2 regions of the Massilia sp. BHUDP2 genome follow, and region 2 is predicted to be linked to the other one. Evidence: riboswitches for the same ligand, from Rfam matches in the RefSeq annotation. Region 2 holds a riboswitch; the other holds the start of a gene.

Region 1 (4,410 bases), on a different contig from region 2:
CTCCATGTCGATCACGCTGTTGCTGCCGACCAGCGGGATCTTCTTCGCGGCTTCCGGGTAATCGCTGTAGTTCATCGCCCCGACCACGCGCGCGCCGCCGCCGGCCGCGAACAGCAGCTCGGTGGCATGCGGCGCCATCGAGATGACGCGCCGGGCCGGCTGCTGCACGGTGATGCGGCGGCCGGCATCGTCGACCACGCTCAGCGCGGCCTGCGCGCCGGCTGCCGCCGCGAACAGCAGCAGCGCAGCGCTCAAGCGTCCGGGCGCGCGCATCAGAAGTCGTAGCGCAGCGACAGCTTCAGCTGGCGGCCGTCGCTCGGATAGATGCCCGAGCGGCAGCCGAAGGCATTGCTGTAGTACTGGCGGTCGGCCAGGTTGAGCGCGCTGACGGCCGCTTCCCAGCCCTTGATGCGGTAGGCGTAGCGCGCGTCGACGGTGGTGTACGACGGGATGCGGGCGCCGCAGCTGTTGGTGAAGTCGCTGCCGTAGCGCTGGCTGTCGACCCACTGGGCGCCGATGTCGGCGCTGTGGCCGCTGGCCGGGGTCCAGGCGGCGCGCACGGTGACGACGTTCTTCGGCACCAGCACCATCTCGCGGCCGGCATTGGGGTACTCAGCACCTTGGCCGCCGGTGAACTCGGCGTCCACGCGCTGCCACTTGGCGGAGAGTCGCAGGTCCTGGGTCAGGGCCTGCTGCGCTTCGAGCTCGAAGCCCTGGCGACGGGTCGGATCCAGGTTGGTGTTGGCGCCCCAGCCGATGGTCGGGTCGTAGAAGATCTCGTCCTTCAGGCGGTGGCGGAACAGGCGCGCAGTCAGTTGGCGCGCCGGGCCGCCGGCGGTCACGCCCAGCTCCAGGTCGCGCGAGGTCTGCGGCGCCAGCACCTCAAGCCCCGAACGCAGGCTGTTCTCGTCCACGTTGGCGATGCGGTAGCTGCGGCCGAGCTTGGCGAACACGGTCAGCTGCGGCATCGGGTCGACGCTGCCTTCCAGCGACCAGGCATTGATCGACTGCCTGCGGTGCTCACCCAGCACCGGCGGGAAGGCCAGCGGGTCGGAGTAATCCTTGGTGAAGCGTTCGTGGCGACCGCCGATCGCCAGGCGGGCATTGTGGGGAGCGTTCCACAGGACTTCGTTGCGCAGGTAGATGGCCTTCGAATCCTGCTCGGCGTCGCCGCGCGAGAAATCGGACTCGGTCCGGCGCTCCCAGCGCACCAGGTCGATGCCGGCCACCAGCTCGTTGCGCTTGTCGCCCAGGCTGGCCGTGTGGCGCAGGCGCGGCGAGAACTGGGTCTGGCTGGCGTCATAGGCGACGCGGGTGACGCCGCCGGGGTAGAAGTAACTGGCTGCGACCTCGCGCTCGCGGTGCGAGAGTTCCGCGGCCAGCTCGAGGCTGCCGACGCGGTGCTCGACGAAAGCGCTGACGCGGTCGGTGTCCAGGGTGCCGAAATCGTCCGGCGTGAGGGTCTGGCGCGGATTGGCCAGGTACTGGGCCTCCGTGAGCGAACCCGGGAAGCGCGCGTCCTGCTCGGAATGTTCGAAGCGCAGGCCGGCGCGGCCCGCGCCGTAGGCGTACTGGACGCCGCCACTGGCGGTCTTCTGCTTGAACTCGCTGTTGGCGCGGTAGTTGTCGGTGCCGCGGTCGGCCAGCGCCACATCAAAAGAAAGCGGGCCGGCGCCATGGGTGATCGAGGCGCGCAGGTCGTGGGCGTCGAAGCGCCCTGCTTCGGCGAAGACCGAACCGTGGGTGCCGTTCGCGCCGGCGCGGCGCGTGATGATGTTGATCACGCCGCCGGTCGCGCCTTCGCCGTACAGCACGCTGCTGCCGCCGCGCTGGATCTCGATGCGCTCGACGGTATCGACCGGGATGCTCGACAGCACCGCGTTGGTCAGTTCGTTCTCGTTCAGGCGCACGCCGTCCACCAGGATCACCAGGTTCTGGGCGCTGTTCGAGCCGAAGCCGCGCAGGTCGAGCGCGAAGTCCGGCGAGGCGTCCAGGCTCTGGCGTCCATAGACCCCGCCGACCTTGCGGATCGCCGCGTTGACGTCGGCGGCGCCGGAACGGCGGATGTCATCAGCCGTGATCACGGTGGCGCCGATCGGCGCGCTGGCAGGCTGCGCCGGGAAGCGCGCGCCGGTGATGACGATCGAAGGCAGGCTGTCCTGGGCGGCGGCCTTGGCGGCAAGGATGGACAGGGACAGGGCGCAAGCCAGCGCGAGCGGCTTCACCGCCGGCGCGCTGCGTGGTACGACAGCAAAGTTCATGTTCGGATGTTCTCGGTAATGGCACCGGCCTGCGTCCCCGCAAGCCCGGCGTTCAACGGAAGGCGCCGCCACGCTGCTCGCATGCGGTCGCTTCCACCTGTCTGGCCGGTATCCGGGCTTGCAAGACGGACCGCGCCACCTTCCTATGCCTGTCGGCACAGTGGTGTTTGGAGCAGCCTACCGCTTCGCGTATGCGAAGCAGTGCTTGTTGACCGTTGCGGGGGCAGCACATCTTGGTTCGGGCGCGCAGCGCCTTTGCCTCGTGTTTCCCGTTTAACTGCACATGCGGAGCGCATGCGCGGGCACCAGAACGGCGAGATTATAACCTGACAAGCTTTCCTGCATTTCGTTGTCGTATTTTGTGCTTCCATTCCCTGCGCATGGCAATTCGCCGATGTTCTGGATATAGTCGCGCTCATATAAATACAACATCGACAACTGGGAGTCCTGCATGCAGATTTATAGACAGCGACAAGGCCTGCGCGCGCTGGCATGCGCCGCACTGCTGGCCTTCGGCGGCGCCGGCGCCTGGCTGGCCCAGGCTGACGCGCCCCCGCCCGCGGCCACGCCTTCGCTCGACGGCATCGCGCTGGCCGCGCCGAACGCCGCCGCCGTCACGGCGCCGAGCAGCCCGGATGCCTGGGGCGGCATCCGCAGCGGCGACCACGCGACCCTGTCCGAGCGCGTGGCCAGCTACCGCATCAGCGCCACGCTCGACCCGGACAAGCACGTGATCGCCGGCCAGCAGCAGCTCACCTGGCGCAACCGCAGCGCGGTACCGGCGCGCAGCGTCTACATTCACCTCTACATGAACGCCTTCGAAGGCGAAGGCAGCAGCTTTTTCACCGAGCAGCGCCAGCGCGGCGAACGTTTCCGCAGCGGCGCCGAGATCGGCGACGGCGAATGGGGCCACATCGCGCTGCGCAGCGTGACTCAAGGCGGCGCAGCCGTGCCATGGCGCTTCGTCCAGCCGGACGGCGGCCCGGCCACCGACCACACGGTGGCGCGCCTCGACCTGCCCGAGGCGGTCGCCCCCGGCGCCTCGACCACGCTCGACATGGCCTTCACCACCCAGCTGCCGCGCGTGATCGCGCGCACCGGCTACTACGGCAGCTTCCACCTGGTGGCCCAGTGGTTCCCGAAGATCGCAGTGCTCGAACTGCCGGGCGAGCGCGGCGCCACCGCGCCACGCTGGAATGCGCACGAATTCCACATGGAGTCCGAGTTCTACGCCGATTTCGGCAGCTATGACGTGAGCCTGACCGTGCCGAAGGGCTATACGGTGGGCGCGACCGGCGCGCTGCAGGGTGCGCCCGTCGAGAAGAACGGCTTGCTGACGCACCGCTACGTGCAGCACGACGTGCACGACTTCGCCTGGACCGCGGACAAGCGCAGCGCCCCGCCGCTGGTGGAGACCTGGACCGGTCCCGGCAGCCCGATCGTGACCGTGCAGGTGCTGTACCCGCAGGAATACGAGGCCAGCGCCAGGCCGGTCATGAAGGCGGCCAAGGATTCGCTGGCCTATTTCTCGCGCAAGCTCGGCCCCTACCCCTACCGCACGCTGACCGTCGTGATCCCGCCCTACAACGCGCAGGAAGCCGGCGGCATGGAGTACCCGACCTTCATCACCGCGTCCGGCCATGCCGAGGTTCCGCCCAAATCGCTGCAAGAATATGAACTGGACGCCGTGACGATCCACGAACTCGGCCACAACTTCTTCCAGGGCATCCTGGCCAGCAACGAGTTCGAGGAGCCGATGCTCGACGAAGGCCTGACCGCCTACTGGGAAAACCGCGCGATGCGCGACCGCGGACAGCAGGTCTATCCCGCCCCCGGTTTCCTGAAGCGGATCGGCTTCGATCCGGGATTCGAGGGCTTCGACGCCATGCGCCTGTTCGCCCCGCGTGAGCGGCCGCTGGATGCGCCCGGCCAGAACGCCTGGCAGCGCCTGCAGGGCATCGATCCGGTCTACACCCGCAGCGCCACCGTGATGCGCGACCTGGAGCAGCGCATCGGCAGCGAGGCCATGGAGCGCGGCTTCAAGGAATACTACCGGCGCTGGAAGTTCCGCCACCCCAGCATTGCCGACCTGCGCGAAGCGCTGGCGGACGGCAGCGGCGAGCGCACCGCTGTCGAAGAGGTCTTCGCG
Region 2 (4,410 bases):
GGCCAGCAGGGCGCCCACCGAGGCGCCCGCCGAAATGCCGAGCACATAGGGGTCGGCCAGCGGGTTGCGCAGCAGGGCCTGCATCATCACCCCGGCCAGGGCCAGCGCGCCGCCGGTCACGAAGGCCGTCAGCGCACGGCCGGCACGCAGCTCGAGCAGCGAGGCGGCCAGCGAGCTTTCGCCTTGCATCAGCTGGCGCAGGGCGTCCGGCATCTCGGCCAGCGGCACGGCGATCGAGCCCGTCATGCCGGAGAACAGCAGGCTGGCGATGGCGCACAGCAGCAGGGCGCCGATGACGAGCATGGCGCGTTGACGCTGGGCTTGAGCGGGGTGATGCATGGTTCTCCTTCTTGGTGGCGTCCTGGTCAGCGGATGCCGTAGCGCAGGCCGGCGAACCAGGTGCGGCCGCTGGTGCCGTAGTAGCGCGCCAGCTCGTACTGCTTGTCGGCGACGTTGTCGAGGCGGACCAGCAGCGATACGTCCGGCGCCACTTGCCAGGTAGTGTACAGGTTGAGCAGGCCGTAACCACCCAGGCGATTGCGGTTGGCGGCATCGTCGAAGCGCTCGCCGGAGAGCTGCAGCTCGGCGCCGGCCTTGAGCACGCCCCAGCTGCTGTCGGCGCTGAAGCTGGCATGCTTTTTCGAGCGGCGCGCCAGCTGCTTGCCGGTGGTGAGGTCCTTCGGATCCTGCCAGTCCAGGCTGCCGCGCAGGTTGATGCCGCTGACGCGCGTCCGCGCCGCCACCGTGACGCCTTCGAGCTGGGCCCGGTTGACGTTGTAGGCGCAGCTGCCGGCCCGGCCCGGGCAGGGCGTGGCGGAGACAATCATGTCGGTCAGGCGGTTGCGGAACCAGGTGGCGTCGAACTGCACGTCGCCGGCGTCGTAGCGCAAGCCGGCTTCGCGGTTGCGGCCCTGTTCCGGACGGTTGGTCGGCAGGCCGTAGTTCGGGTAGTACAGCTCGTTGAAGGTCGGCGCGCGGAAGCTGGTGCCGACGCTGGCGGTGGCGCGCAGGCCAGAGCCGAAGTCGTAGCCATAGCCGGCGGCGCCGGTGTTCTTGCTGCCATACACCGACGAACGGTCATGGCGGGCGCTGACATCGAACAGGTGGGCGCCACGCTTGGCCGAATAAACGGCCGCATACGCGTTGGTGCTGCGCGAGCGCGAGAGGGCCGCGGTGGAGCTCGATTCCACTTCCTCCTTGCGGTGGCTGTAGAGCAGCTGCAGGGTGTCGGGGCCGAGCGCGATGCTGTTCTGCCAGGTCAGCTCGTCCTGCCGGGTGTCGATCTGGCTGGCGCCGGATGGGGCGCTGCTGGTGAAGCTGCCCAGTTTGTCGTCCGAGCGCGCGTACTGCAGGGTGCTGCGCCAGGCGGTGCTGAACTGGCCGGTGGCATAGACCGCCGCCGTGTTCAGGTCCTGCTCGTTGTGGACGTCGTAGGCGGCGCTGCCGCTGTCGTACTGCGCGCGCAGGTCGCTGTGCAGGAATTGGGCGCCGACTTCGAATTTCGGGGCCAGCGCGTAGGAAAGCTGGCCGTTGGCGTTGCGGCGGCGGTAGCCGTCTTTGTCCGGGTTGAAGCCGAAGGCGCCCGGGCGCGTGGCCGAGAAGCCGTCCGACTCTTCATGGCCGGCGCCGATGGCGTAGCGCAGGCCATTGGCCGCGCCGTGCACGCTGGCGTCGATCTGGCGCGTCGCATTGCTGCCGGCGCCGACCGAGCCGCTGACGACCGGGCCGCCCTCGCCCTTGCGGGTGAAGATCTGGATCACGCCGCCGATGGCGTCCGCGCCGTACAGGGTGCTGAGCGGGCCGTAGACGATTTCGATGCGTTCGATGGCGCCGAGCGGCACCGCATTCCAGGCGGCGACGCCGCTGGTGGACGACCCGATGCGTACGCCGTCCAGCAGGACCACGCCCCCGTTGCTGTTGGCGCCGCGCAGGAATACGCTGGTCGAGGCGCCGGCGCTGCCGTTGCGGGTGATCTCGATGCCGCGCTGGCGCTGCAGCACGTCGGCCACCGAGCCTGCGCCGGAACGGGCGATCTCGTCGGCGTGGATCACCGTGGTGTCGGCGATCACGTCGACCGCGCGCTGCGGCATGCGGTTGGCGGTGACGAGGACCGAATCAAGGGTTTGGGCGACTGCGGGCGCAGCAAGGGCGAATGCGAGCGACAGCGCGGCCGCAAGCCGTGTTACAGGAAAGTTCATGAATAGCTCAATCAAAAGACAACCAGCCGACGTCCCCGTAGGCCAGATTGATCAGAAGCGCGCCAATGGCACGCTTCCACCTTTTGGCCGGTATCCGGGCTGGCAAGTGTGGCCGTCCGACCTTCCCATGCGTTCGCACAGTGGTCATGGAAGACGGTTTGCCGCGTGGCCCGAACATCGAGCGCGGCACTTGCTTACCGTTGCGGGGGCAGCACACGTTGGCCTTGTTGAAGGGCTTCGTGTTTCCCGTTTAACTGCGGTCGTGGACACGACCGCGAGCACCAAAACGCCGCCATTATACGCAGGGTCGCGCGGCGTTGTCAGTCTTTCAGCACGACGACTTCACCGTAGCCGATGCGGTGGGCGCTGGCGGCGGCGCGTAACGCGGCCTGTTCGATGCTGCCCCCTGGGTGCAGGGCGGACAACAGGCGGATCGTGCCGGCGTGGCAGATGACGAGCGCCGCAGGATGCCGCAGCTGCTGGCGGAATGCGGCGACGCGGCGGGCCACCTCGAGCACGTTCTCGCCGCCGCCGGGGCGGTAGTGCAGCAGGTCGGCGGCCCAGGCGTCGACCTCGGCGCGCGGGATGGTGTCCCACGCGCGCATCTCCCAGGCGCCGAAATCCATCTCGCCCAGGCGGGCATCGAGCGTGACCGGGACCTCGAGCGCCGCGGCGAGGGTCGCGCAACGTGCGAGCGGGCTGGCGTAGACGGGGAGTCGCCCGGGCAAGCCGGCCGCGCGCAGCGTGGTGGCGACCTGCATGATCGCTTCGATAGATGTCGAAACGTCGGCGCTGCCGTAGCAGAGGCCGGGCGCGACCTCCGGCTGGGGATGGCGCACCAGGATCAGCCGCATCCTTATGCGAGGGCGCCGTGGCCGAGTGTGGCCAGCACGGCAAGATAGATGAGGACTTCGGCCAGCTGCTGCACGGCGCCGAGGCAGTCGCCGGTATACCCGCCGATGCGGCGCGCGAACTTGCGGGCCAGCCACCAGGTCACAGCAACACCCGCGACGAGCGCGGCAAGCAGGGCGCGCAGGTCGAGCGCGCCGCTCGCCAGCAGGATGGCGGCGGCGATGGCGACCGTGGCGGATGCGATCGTGAATTCGCTTGTCGTCATGCGTTCGGCCAGCGGCTTGGTCTTGCCTTCGGCGCGCGCATACTCCATGCGCCAGATGAGGGAGGTGGCCGCGAGGCGCGACAGCGGATGGGCGAGCAGCAGGGCGCCGATGGCGCTGGCTGGCGGCAGCATTGCCAGGGTGCTGCACTTCGCGCCGAGCATGCACACCACGCCGATGGCGCCGTAGGCGCCGACCCGCGAGTCCTTCATGATCTCGAGCACGCGTTCGCGCGTCATCCCGCCGCCGAGGCCATCGCAGGTATCGGCAAAGCCGTCCTCGTGGAAGGCGCCGGTGGCATAGATGGTCGCTGCGGTCGAGAGCACTGCCGCGACCGGAGCGGGAAACACCAGTGCGGCGGCGGCGTACACGCCGGCGGCGATCGTACCGACCACGATGCCGACCAGCGGGAAGTAGCGCGACGCATGGTGCAGCCACTCCTGCTCGAAGCCGACCCAGCGCGGGATCGGCAGGCGCGTGAAGAACTGGACCGCGATGAAGAACAGGCGCAGCTGCTGCATGGTCTTTACTTTGCGCCGGTGCTGACCTGGGCGGAGGCGAAGGTCGCCATCTCGTTCAGGAAGTTGGCGGCCGCATGCAGCAGGGGCAGGGCGAGTGCGCTGCCGGTGCCTTCGCCCAGGCGCAGGCCGAGCTGCAGCAGGGGCTGGGCGCCGAGGGCGTCGAGCATCAGGCGGTGGCCGTTTTCGCTCGATGCGTGGGCAAACACGCAGTAGTCGAGGATCGCCGGCTGCAGGCGAGCGGCCACCAGCAAGGCACTGGTGACGATGAAACCGTCGATCAGCAGGACCTTGCGCAGCTCGGCGGCCTTGAGCATCGCGCCCGTCATCATGGCGATCTCGAAGCCGCCGAAGGTGGCCAGCACGGCGAGCGGGTCGTCTGCCCCGCCATGCTTTTGTATGGCAGCGGCGATGACTTGCTGCTTGCGCCGGATGCCGTCCGACGACAGGCCCGTGCCGGCGCCCACGCATTGCTCCAGTGGCAGCCCGGTCAGCTTGTGCATGATGGCCGCGGCGGCGGTCGTATTACCGATGCCCATCTCGCCGAAGCCGACCACGGTGCCGGGCAGGTCGCGCGCC

What was found. Region 2 has a riboswitch for cobalamin ahead of ACK6C6_RS24410 (TonB-dependent receptor domain-containing protein). Riboswitches for the same ligand answer to the same signal wherever they lie in the genome.
Region 1: it holds a riboswitch for cobalamin, as region 2 does, so the genes downstream of both, ACK6C6_RS16015 (TonB-dependent receptor) here and ACK6C6_RS24410 (TonB-dependent receptor domain-containing protein) in region 2, are expected to answer to the same signal.

Annotation. Positions count from the first base shown of each region.
Region 1 is NZ_JBJUVW010000002.1:1,206,806-1,211,215, forward strand. It holds gene ACK6C6_RS16010 (cobalamin-binding protein) at 1-273, opposite strand, end outside; gene ACK6C6_RS16015 (TonB-dependent receptor) at 273-2,261, opposite strand; cobalamin riboswitch at 2,347-2,586, opposite strand; gene ACK6C6_RS16020 (M1 family metallopeptidase) at 2,713-4,410, shown strand, end outside.
Region 2 is NZ_JBJUVW010000006.1:9,653-14,062, forward strand. It holds gene ACK6C6_RS24405 (FecCD family ABC transporter permease) at 1-339, opposite strand, end outside; gene ACK6C6_RS24410 (TonB-dependent receptor domain-containing protein) at 366-2,198, opposite strand; cobalamin riboswitch at 2,266-2,499, opposite strand; gene ACK6C6_RS24415 (histidine phosphatase family protein) at 2,519-3,052, opposite strand; gene ACK6C6_RS24420 (adenosylcobinamide-GDP ribazoletransferase) at 3,055-3,834, opposite strand; gene cobT (nicotinate-nucleotide--dimethylbenzimidazole phosphoribosyltransferase) at 3,840-4,410, opposite strand, start outside.